4 regions of the Paenibacillus sp. FSL H8-0332 genome follow, and region 4 is predicted to be linked to each of the others. Evidence: riboswitches for the same ligand, from Rfam matches in the RefSeq annotation. Region 4 holds a riboswitch; each other region holds the start of a gene.
The links. Region 4 has a riboswitch for cyclic di-GMP ahead of NST43_RS01610 (transglutaminase-like domain-containing protein). Riboswitches for the same ligand answer to the same signal wherever they lie in the genome.

Region 1 (3,168 bases), 1.2 Mb from region 4:
CCCGGTGAATTGTCCCGGATGGGCGAATACCTCAAGCATCTGCCAGAGCTGGTCCGTGCCGGAGCCGAACGCCCCGTTCATACGGCTCAGCGCAGCCTGGAGATCGCGGATCAGGCTTTCGAGGTGGCTGTATTTACCCTCCAGCAGCAGCATGACCACCAGGCCGTATTTCACGGATTGCTGGCGGGATTCCACGTTCTTGGCCAGCTGGCGCGCTGCCTCACGCAGTCCGTCCGCCTCAGTCCGCAGCAGGCTTGCGAGGCTGTGCAGACGATGCTGCTGTACCCCCGCGTGTCCGGCGTACAGGCCGCTGCCGGTGACCTGGCCGCTAACATAAATACTGCCGGTAGCTATAATTGTGGATTGGCGTATATCTCCATAGACGTACACATTACCCAGGGCTTCGATACGTACAGGTCCTTCCAGATCTCCCGGTACAATGACGTCGCCTGCAAACATAACATCGCCCGCAGTATCCGCCGTCTCCCTGGTCAGCAGACGGACCGGAGGGAAATCACATATCCGGACGCTGCCGTTTCCTCCGCAGATGCGGGGTCTGCCGGTATGCCGGGCCACGATATTACCACAGGGGAGGAGCTTGGCATGGTTACCGGCAGCGAAGTAGATATCCTGCGGCGGGGGAGGGGGCAGGACTCTGCCGTCTGTGTCGAAGCCGGGAATGCCCTCTTCCGGCGGCAGTTTGCGGGCGAAGACTTCGCCTGCGAAGGTAAAGGGGGCTCCCGGGAAACGGAGATACTCCAAGGGTTCCGCAGGCTTCTGATCCGGGGCTCCCTGTCCCTGAAACATCCGGTTCCCCTCTAGTGTATGCTCAGGCAGCAGGAATTCCAGCCGTGCTTCCTTGCCGGGCAGCGGGGCTCTTCCTTCAGCGATGCATACGGGAAGATATGTAGGGTTCTCCAGCTCCGCGTACAGGGCGGGAATGTTCAGGTTGCGCAGAATAAAACGGTTGTCCAGTGAGGCGATAATCTGTTCTATAGTGAGCGTGGACAGCAGCATCGCCGGGTTGGGCTGGGCACGGACGACCGCCTCGAAAGCAGCGGGACAGTTGACCAGATTCCAGGCGTACTTCTCTGCACGGTATAGAGTGAAGTGGACCTTGAGCTTGTCAGGCGATACGGTAATTTCGTATTGCGGCTTCTCGCAGATCTCCCAGGTGATATAATCCGCCTTCGTCACCTCGGTTGGTTCTGTAACGGTCTTCCAGTTGATCTTCAGGACAACAGGGTGGATCGCAGAAATCCGGGCGGGAGCGCCTCCGGGCAGCGGAGGCGTAATGAATATCTGGTTGTCCTGCACGAGGATAATTCCATTCTTATCTCCATGTGTCCCGTCAGAAGCTCGGCCCTCCACAGAGAATGAATCCAGGAGCCCTTTACGTTCGAGCATCAGGGACTCTACGAATTCATATCGGCTTGGTTCGATATAATGCTGCGGCATGGTTGTAACCTCACTTTTTCGTATGATCAATGGCAATTCGTACAGAAAAAGAACATCATCAAGCCCGGGAGGACTTCCCGTGAACAGCCGGCTTAAGTGGTCTCTATTGGCAGCCTGGCGACCTTAAACGCGGGATTTGGCGTTCTTAGGCCCATGGCTTTGCGTCCTGCCCTTTCGGGAAGTTTGCCTTTAGAAATAGATCAATGATATACATCCTGTAGAGGTGGTTATTTGTAGTCGACTGTAATCGACAAAAAGAGTCATAAATAGTTCTTGCGTGGCATTAACTTCTGCAAACAAGCTTAATTCTAGTACTTAAAGAGCTATTTTTCAACTATATTATGCCTATTTATCAAAAAACTCGAAATATGCAGCTCTATTTCGACAAAAAAACTGGTTTCCCAGCGCTTACATCTTATGGAAGCCATGAGAACAAGAAAAGGGGGAACTGTCCTCTGCGCCCGGCAGGTGGAAAAAGAAAAAAGCAGCGGACGGCCAAATGTTCACGGCAGCGACGACCAAGCTTTGTGTTTTTGTGTAATGTATATGTTAGATATGTAAATAAACACAAACATTCAGTATATTATTTCGTAATAAAACCGAAGACATCCCAAATTCATTGTAATATAATCTAACTCATACCAAGGAAACGCGAATTAATGTTAACTAAAATAACATTAATGGAGATAGCGACATCAGGAGAGGAGCATAAATCATGCAGATTGCAGCAACACCTTACATCTGGCCTTATGACGGGGCAGTTGACCCGGCGAAGACAGCGCTGATGATTATCGACATGCAGACGGATTTTTGCGGCAAGGGCGGTTACGTCGAGAGAATGGGTTATGACCTCTCATTAACGGCAAGAGCGATTCAGCCCATTCAGCGGCTGCTGGCACGTATCCGGGACATCGAAGGGTTCACCGTGATCCATACCCGCGAGGGGCATAAGCCGGATCTGTCGGATCTGCCGGCGAACAAAAGGTGGCGCAGCCGCCAGATCGGGGCCGAGATCGGCTCCGAAGGACCGGCGGGACGAATCCTCGTGCGGGGGGAGCGCGGCTGGCAGATCATTGAGGAGCTGGCGCCTGCCCACGGAGAGTACATTATAGACAAGCCGGGCAAAGGCAGCTTTTATGCAACGGACCTGGACCTGATCCTGAAGAATAAAGGAATTACCCATCTGATTCTGACCGGTATTACTACCGATGTCTGTGTACACACCACGATGCGGGAGGCCAATGACCGCGGGTACGAGTGTCTGATCCTTGCGGATTGCACGGGAGCAACGGATGAAGCGAATCACCTGGCGGCGCTGAGTATGGTTCAAATGCAGGGCGGGGTGTTCGGCAGTGTAAGTGATTCACAAGCGGTGCTGCGTGCGCTGGAGCAATACTAAATCATTCATAAACGGGGGAATAACCATGTGGAACAAGTCCAGAACGAAAGCGCTGATGCTGTTAACCTCGCTAATGCTGCTCCTGACTGCCTGCGGTAACCATACGGAAGCCGGGAAGGCCGAAGGCCAGGGAGCGGAAGGCTCGGGCGAGCTGAAAAAGGTGGTGCTCCGGCTGAAGTGGATTCACCAGGCGCAGTTTGCCGGCTTTTATACCGCAGTGGAAAAAGGCTTCTATAAAGAAGCGGGGCTGGATGTTGAGATCCGTCCGGGGGGCTCGGATTTCCCGGCTGTGCAGATGGTAGCTTCCGGCA
Region 2 (3,168 bases), 190 kb from region 4:
TACAGTTGGTGTCGGTGTCGGCTTCACGGTCGGCGTTGGTGTCGGCTTCACGGTAGGTGTTGGCTTTGGAGTTGGAGTGCACACAGGTGTCGGGCTAGGTTTTACTGTTGGTGTCGGCTTCACGGTAGGTGTTGGCTTTGGAGTTGGAGTGCACACAGGTGTCGGGCTAGGTTTTACTGTTGGTGTAGGTTTCACTGTAGGTGTAGGCGTTACCGTCGGTGTTGGCTTCACGGTTGGTGTTGGTGTTGCCGTCGGTGTTGGCTTCACGGTTGGTGTTGGTGTTACCGTCGGCGTTGGCTTCACGGTTGGTGTTGGTGTAGCCGTTGGTGTCGGTGATGGACTAGGTGTCGGCGTTGCGGTCGGCGTCGGACTCGGCGGCGGCCCCTCTCCTTCGTACAATCCCAGGTGCATCTCTACCCCGCCGCTAAAAGATTTTGCAATCAGGGTTCCGTACAGCTCTGCTCCTTTATAATGAACATCCGCTCTAGGTGCGAGGATCGTCCCGAAGAATGAGGTATATTCGATATTCACCTCAGAGGCTTCGTAAAAGTTGAACAATACTTGACTGGCTCTGCCGTTACTCATTGAAAAGCTCGGCACATTGACTGTAGACCCGCTTATATTAATAATCAGCGTAGCGTTCTGGGCAATGTTGAATTCGATATAGTTGGTCTTCGCCAGTGTCGAAGCATCCAAATGAACTACATTGAAACGATCCGGTGCACTTATCTTGAGCTGTCCATAATGATTATCGCCAATCTCATTCGTGTCGGCCAAAGCCCCATACTCTGTGGAACGGGAGATCAGCATCTGCTGCTCGGCTGCAAAATCAATCGGGCTGGCATTTTTCTTCCCGCCTTTGATGTTGACACCAGGCTCATTGGCTGTAAAGCTATCCCCAAATACCACATTCCCATAGATCTCTCCACTGCCTGAATGTACAAAATTCTTACCGGCCACAAGTACATCCGTCGGCGCAGCACCACTGTATGCTCTGGCTACTCCGTAACCTCCGGAGAGGGTAATGTTCCCTGCCGCTGCCAGGCGGCCCTCAATCTGATCATTGGCTTGTTTAAAATCCCCGAGGATAAAAGCATTAAAATTCCCTGCGACACCCAAAACCGGTGTTGGCGTATACGGCACCCCTGAAGCTGCTCTAACATCCGTCCCCCACGTAAAGGCACTGGATAAGGTCAATAGGCCCGCCATAATGATGGCGGCTGTTTTACGCACTCTTTTCTTCAATAGTCCACACCTCCTAGTTACTATTCTATGAATCTGTCACGAGACTATAACAACAAAAAAGACCGCCAAGAAGGGTTAGCTTCACGGCGGCCGGACGACCCTAGCCTCAACTTTTGAGACAGTAGATTCCTGACTTTGCGTCCCGTTCTTTCGATACGGTTTGCGTTTGTACATGATTTCGATATGAAATTATAATTTGCTTATGTAAATTCATTGTTGAGTCTATGACATTTGTTACTTTTGTACTAATTTCAGTTTATCCGCTCTCCCACCCTATTGTCAATCCACTCCCAGTATATTTTTTGAAATTATTTTTTACGATGGTTCCTCATTGATCCCTTGTACCATAAGGGTTAAGGGACGAGTCTCTTTTTTATCTAGTGACGAAAAAAGTCGAGAAATCAGAGGATTGGCTGTAGCCGTTTGTCTCTCTTTTCTATAATACTATCAATTTATATCATTAAAATTTGATACATTCGTCCTATTTTATCGCCCTCAGCCCACCTCTACTCATCATCTGCTCCTGTTCAATGCAATTTTACCTATTTATGGGCATCTCAGCTCGAAAAAAAAGTGCCGCCCATAGGGACGACACCTGCAAATAGAATTCATATATTTTGAATAAAAATGTCGCCTAGGCAGACCCGAACAGCTGAACCCAGCCAATCATCGATACCCAGAGCGGAACACTTAGAATGATCCCGAATACTAAACCACGGCGGAGACTTCCTTCATGACTCATTGCCATTCTCCTTTGAGCTGAAATTTTTTAATCCTCTATCTTTAATGTTTCAATTTTAATATAAAATAATTCATTCTATTTTATTGTGAAAAATGTCACATTATTAGGATTAGTTTATAAAACCCATTGATTATTTTTTGAAGGATGAGTTACAATGCGAATATACGTTCTCTTTGAGGGGTTGAGAAGGATGCAAAGAGCAGAGAGCCAGGACAACCTGCTGGTCAAATCCTATATTTTGCTGCCGCTTATTCTATCCGCCTTCGAGCGCGATGCTTCTGCTATATCCTCAGAGCTGCGCACGCCTGCGCCTTATCTGGAGGTGATCCAGACGGCCGTCCATGCCGCTTCTGCCGATCTGCGGGAGGTCCGTGCCGGGATGCGCGCCCGTGGTCTGAAGGTCTATGAACAGCAGCGGCTGGAGGCAGGCGTTGAAGCCAAATTCATCTGTAGGGGTTATCACGAGCGGATGCTGCTGCTGGATGATGTGATTGCCGCCCAGGCCACTCTGCATATGCGCAGATATCTGGGTATGGAGAAGATGAAGCAGCGCTAACAAAAGAAGCCTGCCGCAAGCGGCAGACTTCTACATCAAATGATCGCCCGGATGCGGCTACATTAATAACGTCCAATACCCCAACGTGCCGCATATAACCACTACAGCTACCGGGTACAGGATTCTCCGGCTTACCTGATCCCTGAACGCAAGAAACAAACAAAGCATACAAAGCCATGCAATTAGAAGGCTTCCCATCTATTATGCATACGCTCCTTCCCGGCATTCCTGCCCCTCTCCAGCGGTAACCGCCTCAGAGCACAACTATCCTTATATATAGGAAGATTTCCCGCCGAATATCCCAATTATACCAGCCGGCAGCCAATCTGGAGCAATTTTTCTTCAAAATGTCGTCAGGAAATTCACAATTCCTCTTCCAGCACAGGATATTCCCAGAACCCCAGGCGTCCCTTAGCAGATATAGGATGTACCAGTGGAACAACCTTTTCCAGCTTCCAGGCATACCTTCCCTCGGCATAATTGCCGAATACATATTCATTGCCACCCGGCCAGCCCTGCTGCGCAAGCTCCGGCGTCACCTCACAGCAATCCGCAATGCGGCTGACTGCAATGATCTTGCCCGTTGGCAGATTGTCTGCAGTGTAGCCATGACGGGCAAGTAACG
Region 3 (3,168 bases), 390 kb from region 4:
AACCGGCGTCCCCGAGAGCGTCATGTTCTTGAAGTATTCTCCAAGCAAGCCATTCTGAGCAGGCTTATTCTCCGTCTCACCGGAGGTTGGGACCGGCTTCTGGATCGGCGCAACGGTTGGTGTCGGAATTGGCATTGGTGTTGCGGTTGGTGTCGGCGTTACTGTTGGCGTCGGTGTTGGGGTTGCGGTTGCTGTAGGCGTCGGCGTTGCGGTTGGCTTAGGAGCCGCCGCCGGAGCAGACCAGGCCTTATATTGGTCACGGGTTAGTGTGTAGCTGTCATTCATGAAATTCTTGATCGTCGCCGTGCTGTTATTCTCATAGAGCATCTTGCCCCAGTTCATCATGAACACATAATTCTGCTGGGTCAGCTTCAGCTTCGAGATGTTCGGCATTTCGCCGTTCTCGCCGATGCCGATCGGTTTGCCGCCAGCCAGGCTGGTCAGATCATCATGATATTTATTCGAGTAGTCGTTATTATATATATCTGCTGCCAGCACATCCACTCTGTCCGCGCCCGGATAGGTCCGTGCATAGGGATCAGAGTTGGCATTCGGCGCATTCGGGTTCCATACCCAAATCAGATTATTTAACTGATGAACGTTCACGAACCGGTCATACATAATATTCCATAGTGCAGTGAAGTTGTCTTTCTTGCCCCACCAGAACCAGCCGCCGTTCATTTCATGGTACGGTCTCCAGAGGATCGGAACCTTAGCATCCCGCAGGCTTTTCAGAGAGACAGCTACTTTATCCAGATCAGTGATCAGCGCATTATACTCTGTAGTGCCGGGGGTTACGTATTTGTTGAATTGCGCTTGGGTGATTGACTTCTGCACATTGGACCATTCGTGCTTGGTGCCCGGCAGGTTCTGGTGGAAGGTCATGGCGACAATTCCGCCCGCTCTGGACCAGTTCGTCGCACTCCAGACGATGTTTTTGCGTTGTGCAGCTACTCCGCTCTCACTCTGTCCACCGATGGCTCCAAGCTCATAACCATGTAGTGCTGCGTATTGTCCGCTTGTTCCCTTCAGCTTGTTGCTCAGCTCATCAGGACTCTCGAAATAGTCATGCTGGCCTGTAATGATTCCATTTCCCGAGATATCATACAGATTGTTCAGCAGCTTGACCGCCTCAGGGGAGGCATTAGGGTTCACTGGCCCTCCTTCCGAGGAGGCAGCCTTGACGGTGGAAGGGGCGATTCCCAGTCCCACGGGTACAGCAGACAATACCACGGCCAGCGACAACACAGCGCAGAACAAACGAGACTTACGGTAAGTTTTCACAATATTCTCTTCCTTTCGGTAGCCAGGCTGCCACTCTTGCGAAGGCCCTATAGCTTTGCGTCCCTATCTTTCGATTAGGTTTGCCATTGTCGTTTTGGAAGGATCAATCCCTCTTACCTTAAGTATCGTCTCTATGCAAATTTAATGTATAGTAATGTCGAAATTATCCCAAAAAATAGTTCTTAATGCCTGATTTGAAATTGTAACATTTGGTTAAATAGATAAGTTAGACCTACGAAATGAACTGATGTAGAGCTATATCCTCCCAGTCCAGAGTAATACGAATGTTATCCTCCTCTACGAGCTCCGACCCCGTCTGCACCTCAATGAACTCCACATCGGTAAGAGCAAGAATGGCATGCTTGGTTCCTTCCGGTATCCGCACCACATCTCCCGCCTTCACCGTATGCATCTTCTCATTGATGACAATGCTGGCTTCTCCGCTGATGAAGGTCCAGATTTCACTGCGTTTGTGATGCAGCTGATAGCTGATATTTTTACCTTCATTGATGAAAATCCGCTTGGTCAGCACCTCGTTGCCCTCGTCATATTTCACATAGTCAATCACCTTGTAGTGACCCCAGCGGCGCTCCTCGTACATCGGTCTTTGTTCAAAAGACTTCAGCACTTCCTTGATCCGCGGACTCTCAGTCTTGTGCGTCACCAGAATGCCGTCCGGGCTGGCGGCGATAATCAGATCCTTCGCCCCGATTACCGTAATCGGAATATCCAGCTCGTTAATGAGGCAGGTGCCCTCGGAGTCAGCGGTCACAAAGCCTTTGCCGACATGGTTGCTGGTCATTTCCTCGGTCAGGGTGTTCCAGGTACCCAGGTCCTTCCAGAATCCGGCGTATGGCTGTACGACGATGTTCTCCTCTTTCTCCACCACTTCGTAATCAAAGCTGATCGAGGACAGTAGCTTATACTGCTTCTGCAGCTCTTCGTAATTCAGCGGCAGCCCTTTGCGCTGCAGGATATCCAGCAGGTAACCCAGACGGAAGGCGAACACTCCGCAGTTCCAGAGCGCGCCCTGGCTGATCAGCTCCTCGGCCTGCACGCGGTCCGGCTTCTCCTGGAAGTGGCTGACCTGCAGGTAACCATTGGCTCCCGCATCGGCGCCCGTTGGAATGATGTAGCCGTATTTCTCCGAAGCATGCTCGGGAACTACGCCCATCAGCGCCAGGTTCGCCCCGCTCACCAGCATGGTGTTCTCCAGCTGCAGCACCGTTTCGAAAAAGGAGGATTCCACGTATGGGTCCACCGGCAGAATCGCCACGGTCTCGCTTGGGGACACCCCCGCGATGGAATACAGATAGGCCGCCGTCAGCGCAATGGCCGGGAAGGTATCCCGCCGCTCCGGCTCCACGATGATCGGCACCTCGCTGCCGAGCTGGCTCTGGATCATCTCCACCTGGCTGCGTCCGGTCGCCAGATAAGAGGACCCTGCCATGCCGTTCTCCTCCAGCTGTCTCCATACCCGTTGTACCATCGATTCCGGTTCACCTGCCGGGCTTTCCAGTACCTTCAGAAATTGCTTAGAGCGTGAATCATTGGACAACGGCCAGAGCCGCTTGCCGGAGCCGCCTGATAGAAGTACTAGTTTCATAGTGAACCCTCCATATCGTATTGTTATTGGGTATTTCTTGTTGCGGAGCTGTGAGTTAAAATCCCGCCTGTTATGAGGGTCGCTGCAAGTAATTTTGGGCTTACGGCCGCTGTTGTATTTGGATTTCCTGATTAGAACCGCTCCTCGCGGTAGAAATCCAAATACAAAGGCGGACGCTAACGCTCCTACAGCTCCAAAATTCCTCTCCGCTCCATTTCATAACAGGCTGTGCTTTTACATCCGCTTCGCCCGCAGGCGAAGCTCCCGGCTAAAGATCC
Region 4 (3,168 bases):
CTACCCGGATGCGGAGACCGAAGACACGCGGAAGGAAAGCGATTATGCAAGATAAGGCTTGGCGTGCAGGCATGATCCAGTTTCTGAAATTCAATGCAGTGGGCCTGCTTAACACGTTCATTGATTTCGCGGTATTTACCCTGCTGCATTCCCTGGGGATGCTTAACACCCCTGCACAGATAATTTCCTACAGCGCCGGGACGGCAAACAGCTTTTTCTGGAATAAAAAGGTGACCTTCAAGGGCCGGGACAGAGGCGGGAATGGCGGATTTGACCGGATGCAGCTAGTGAGATTTATTGTGCTGAATCTGCTGGTGCTGGGCATTTCGGTGCTGCTGATTCATCTGCTGACTGATCGCCTGGGAATCCAGGTGCTGATGGCCAAGGTGCTGGTTACCTTCATTACAGTGATCATTAATTTCTTTGGAAGCCGGAAGTGGGTATTCTAGAGGTACAGTACATCTTCCTCGTGTCCTGGGGGGTTAGCACTTATTCTATATTGCGGAGGCGATTGTCATGCGGAAGTTATCCTATTTGATTATACTTGCCGGGGTCCTGATTATGCTCTACCCCAAAGGAAGCGAATGGTACGAGGACCGTCAGCAGCAGAAGCTGCTGGAAGAGGCTGAACAGGCCTATAGTGAAATCGTTCCTTCGGCTACGGCTCCTGCCAGCCAGGATCTGAGCAAGCCCTATGCGGAAGTCACCCAACTGCTGGCGGAAGAGTCCGGTGCGGAAGAGCCGGTGCCCACTACAGCGCCCGAGATTGAAGTTGGAGGCAAGATCACCGCCATTATTGAAATCGACAAAATCGATCTGAAGCTGCCTGTACTGGAGGGCGCCACCAAAACTAATATGAAGCATGCCGCGGCGCATATGAAGGAGACAGCTCCGATTGGTGAGGTAGGCAACGCAGCGATTGCGGCACACCGGTCAAGAACGGCAGGACGGCTGTTCAACAGACTGGATGAGATCGGTAAAGGGGATACCATTACTGTTATTACAAGCGGCCAGGAATACAAGTATGTTGTATATGATGTATCTATTGTAGAGCCTACCGATATTTCGGTACTGAAGGGAAAGGATGATGATAAGATTCTGACCCTCATTACCTGCGATCCGCTTGTCAACCCGACCCACAGACTCATCATTCATGCGAAGTTAACCTGACTTGTCCAAGACAAGGCAATAAAAGTCGAAAAAACATAAAATTTTAGACTATTTTTGTGGAATCTAGCGATTTGGGTCTTGCTAATAGATAGAGATATGGTAAGATATAACTATGAAAGCTAATACACGATAAACGGCAAACCTATCGAAAGGTAGGGACGCAAAGCTACAGGGCCTTCCCGTCATGGATGGCAGCCAGCTACCGAATGAAGAGGCTTTTTTTGTTTGTTTTAATTCTGAATCTGTAATTATATGGTAGTAGATTGGACAGATAAAGCTTATACGATAACGGCAAACCTATCGAAAGGTAGGGACGCAAAGCTAAAGGGCCTTCCCGTAAGGATGGCAGCCAGCTACCGAAAGGGGTTTTATCCATGAAAAAGTTATATTTAATGTTGATTACACTTTTTGTGATTGTCACTTCCGTGCAGACAGGCACTGCTCAAGCAGCTAATGCAGATTCAAGCTGGTTAAATGTTGGACAACTTGATCAAGGGGTTATCGGGGTTTCGTACGATGTTCCTAAGGACAAGAAGATGAAGCTCATGATTACCAAAGACAATAACAGCTATACTTACAACTTATACACTTCCAAACCAACCGAGACGTTCCCGCTGCAACAAGGAAATGGCTCTTATAAGGTCTCCGTTCTTGAGAATACTACCGGCAACAAATACAAAGTACTATCTTCCGAGACTGTATCTCTCTCAATGAGTAATGTGAATGCCGTATATTTGAGCTCTGTACAGAATGTGAAATGGAGTTCTTCCGATAAATCCGTTCAAAAGGCAGCCCAGCTTACAAAGGGTCTGACCACAGATGCAGACAAAGTTAAGGCCATCTACAATTACATCGTAGCTAACGTGAAATATGACTACTCTCTGGCTAACAGCGTAAGCACAGATTATATTCCGAACAACGATAACACACTGGCTACCAACAAAGGTATCTGCTACGATTACGCATCCTTGTTCGCTACTATGCTCCGCAGTGAAGGCATTCCTACCAAATTGGTTATGGGGAATACAAGCTATGTAACTTCATACCATGCCTGGAACGAAGTGTTCATGAACGGCAAATGGGTAACGATTGATACTACAGTGGATGCAGGTCTGGGTAAGAACACCGCGTCAACAGAACTGATCAAAGCAGCAAGCAAATATACTGCAGCGAAATTCTACTAAGAATAGCTGTGAACTATAGCATTTCCTGAGAATAACCCGCTTAAACATTAAGCGGGTTATTTTTATTTATAGAAAGGTTGCTTTTTAATAGAGGGATAGGTTATTATAAATAAGCGTTGTTGGAACGGCAAAGGAAATGAGAGATTACTTAAAAAAGTGATTTCAAAATAAAGCTTGCATTGTTCAAACGAACGTGATATATTATAAGAGTTGCTGGTGACGAAGTGATCGGCGCTGACAACGAGCTTGATCTTTGAAAACTGAACAACGAGTGAGTATCGGAAATCGCTTCGGCGAGATCCAAAAATGAGAATGAAAATTCTCGTCAGATGTTTCAAAATGAGCAATCGCTCTTTCTAAATACCAATTTGGAGAGTTTGATCCTGGCTCAGGACGAACGCTGGCGGCATGCCTAATACATGCAAGTCGAGCGGAGTTATGATGGAGCTTGCTCCTGATTAACTTAGCGGCGGACGGGTGAGTAACACGTAGGCAACCTGCCCTCAAGACTGGGATAACTACCGGAAACGGTAGCTAATACCGGATAATTTCTTTCCTCTCCTGAAGAGAGAATGAAAGGCGGAGCAATCTGCTACTTGGGGATGGGCCTGCGGCGCATTAGCTAGTTGGTGGGGTAACGGCTCACCAAGGCGACGATGCGTAGCCGACCTGAGAGGGTGAACGGCCACACTGGGACTGAGACACGGCCCAGACTCCTACGGGAGGCAGCAGTAGGGAATCTTCCGCAATGGGCGCAAGCCTGACGGAGCAATGCCGCGTGAGTGATGAAGGTTTTCGGATCGTAAAGCTCTGT

Region 1: it holds a riboswitch for cyclic di-GMP, as region 4 does, so the genes downstream of both, NST43_RS29445 (flagellar assembly protein A) here and NST43_RS01610 (transglutaminase-like domain-containing protein) in region 4, are expected to answer to the same signal.
Region 2: it holds a riboswitch for cyclic di-GMP, as region 4 does, so the genes downstream of both, NST43_RS00805 (choice-of-anchor A family protein) here and NST43_RS01610 (transglutaminase-like domain-containing protein) in region 4, are expected to answer to the same signal.
Region 3: it holds a riboswitch for cyclic di-GMP, as region 4 does, so the genes downstream of both, NST43_RS03300 (PA14 domain-containing protein) here and NST43_RS01610 (transglutaminase-like domain-containing protein) in region 4, are expected to answer to the same signal.

What each region holds. Positions count from the first base shown of each region.
Region 1 is NZ_CP150145.1:6,766,205-6,769,372, reverse strand. It holds gene NST43_RS29445 (flagellar assembly protein A) at 1-1,488, opposite strand, end outside; cyclic di-GMP riboswitch class I at 1,564-1,656, opposite strand; gene NST43_RS29440 (hypothetical protein) at 1,885-2,019, shown strand; gene NST43_RS29435 (isochorismatase family cysteine hydrolase) at 2,174-2,857, shown strand; gene NST43_RS29430 (ABC transporter substrate-binding protein) at 2,883-3,168, shown strand, end outside.
Region 2 is NZ_CP150145.1:186,147-189,314, reverse strand. It holds gene NST43_RS00805 (choice-of-anchor A family protein) at 1-1,245, opposite strand, end outside; cyclic di-GMP riboswitch class I at 1,328-1,420, opposite strand; gene NST43_RS00800 (hypothetical protein) at 2,178-2,543, shown strand; gene NST43_RS00795 (ASCH domain-containing protein) at 2,906-3,168, opposite strand, start outside.
Region 3 is NZ_CP150145.1:767,782-770,949, reverse strand. It holds gene NST43_RS03300 (PA14 domain-containing protein) at 1-1,284, opposite strand, end outside; cyclic di-GMP riboswitch class I at 1,299-1,379, opposite strand; gene NST43_RS03295 (sugar phosphate nucleotidyltransferase) at 1,517-2,890, opposite strand.
Region 4 is NZ_CP150145.1:377,330-380,497, forward strand. It holds gene NST43_RS01595 (glycosyltransferase family 2 protein) at 1-55, shown strand, start outside; gene NST43_RS01600 (GtrA family protein) at 45-449, shown strand; gene NST43_RS01605 (class D sortase) at 517-1,170, shown strand; cyclic di-GMP riboswitch class I at 1,296-1,377, shown strand; cyclic di-GMP riboswitch class I at 1,451-1,531, shown strand; gene NST43_RS01610 (transglutaminase-like domain-containing protein) at 1,545-2,354, shown strand; rRNA gene NST43_RS01615 (16S ribosomal RNA) at 2,720-3,168, shown strand, end outside.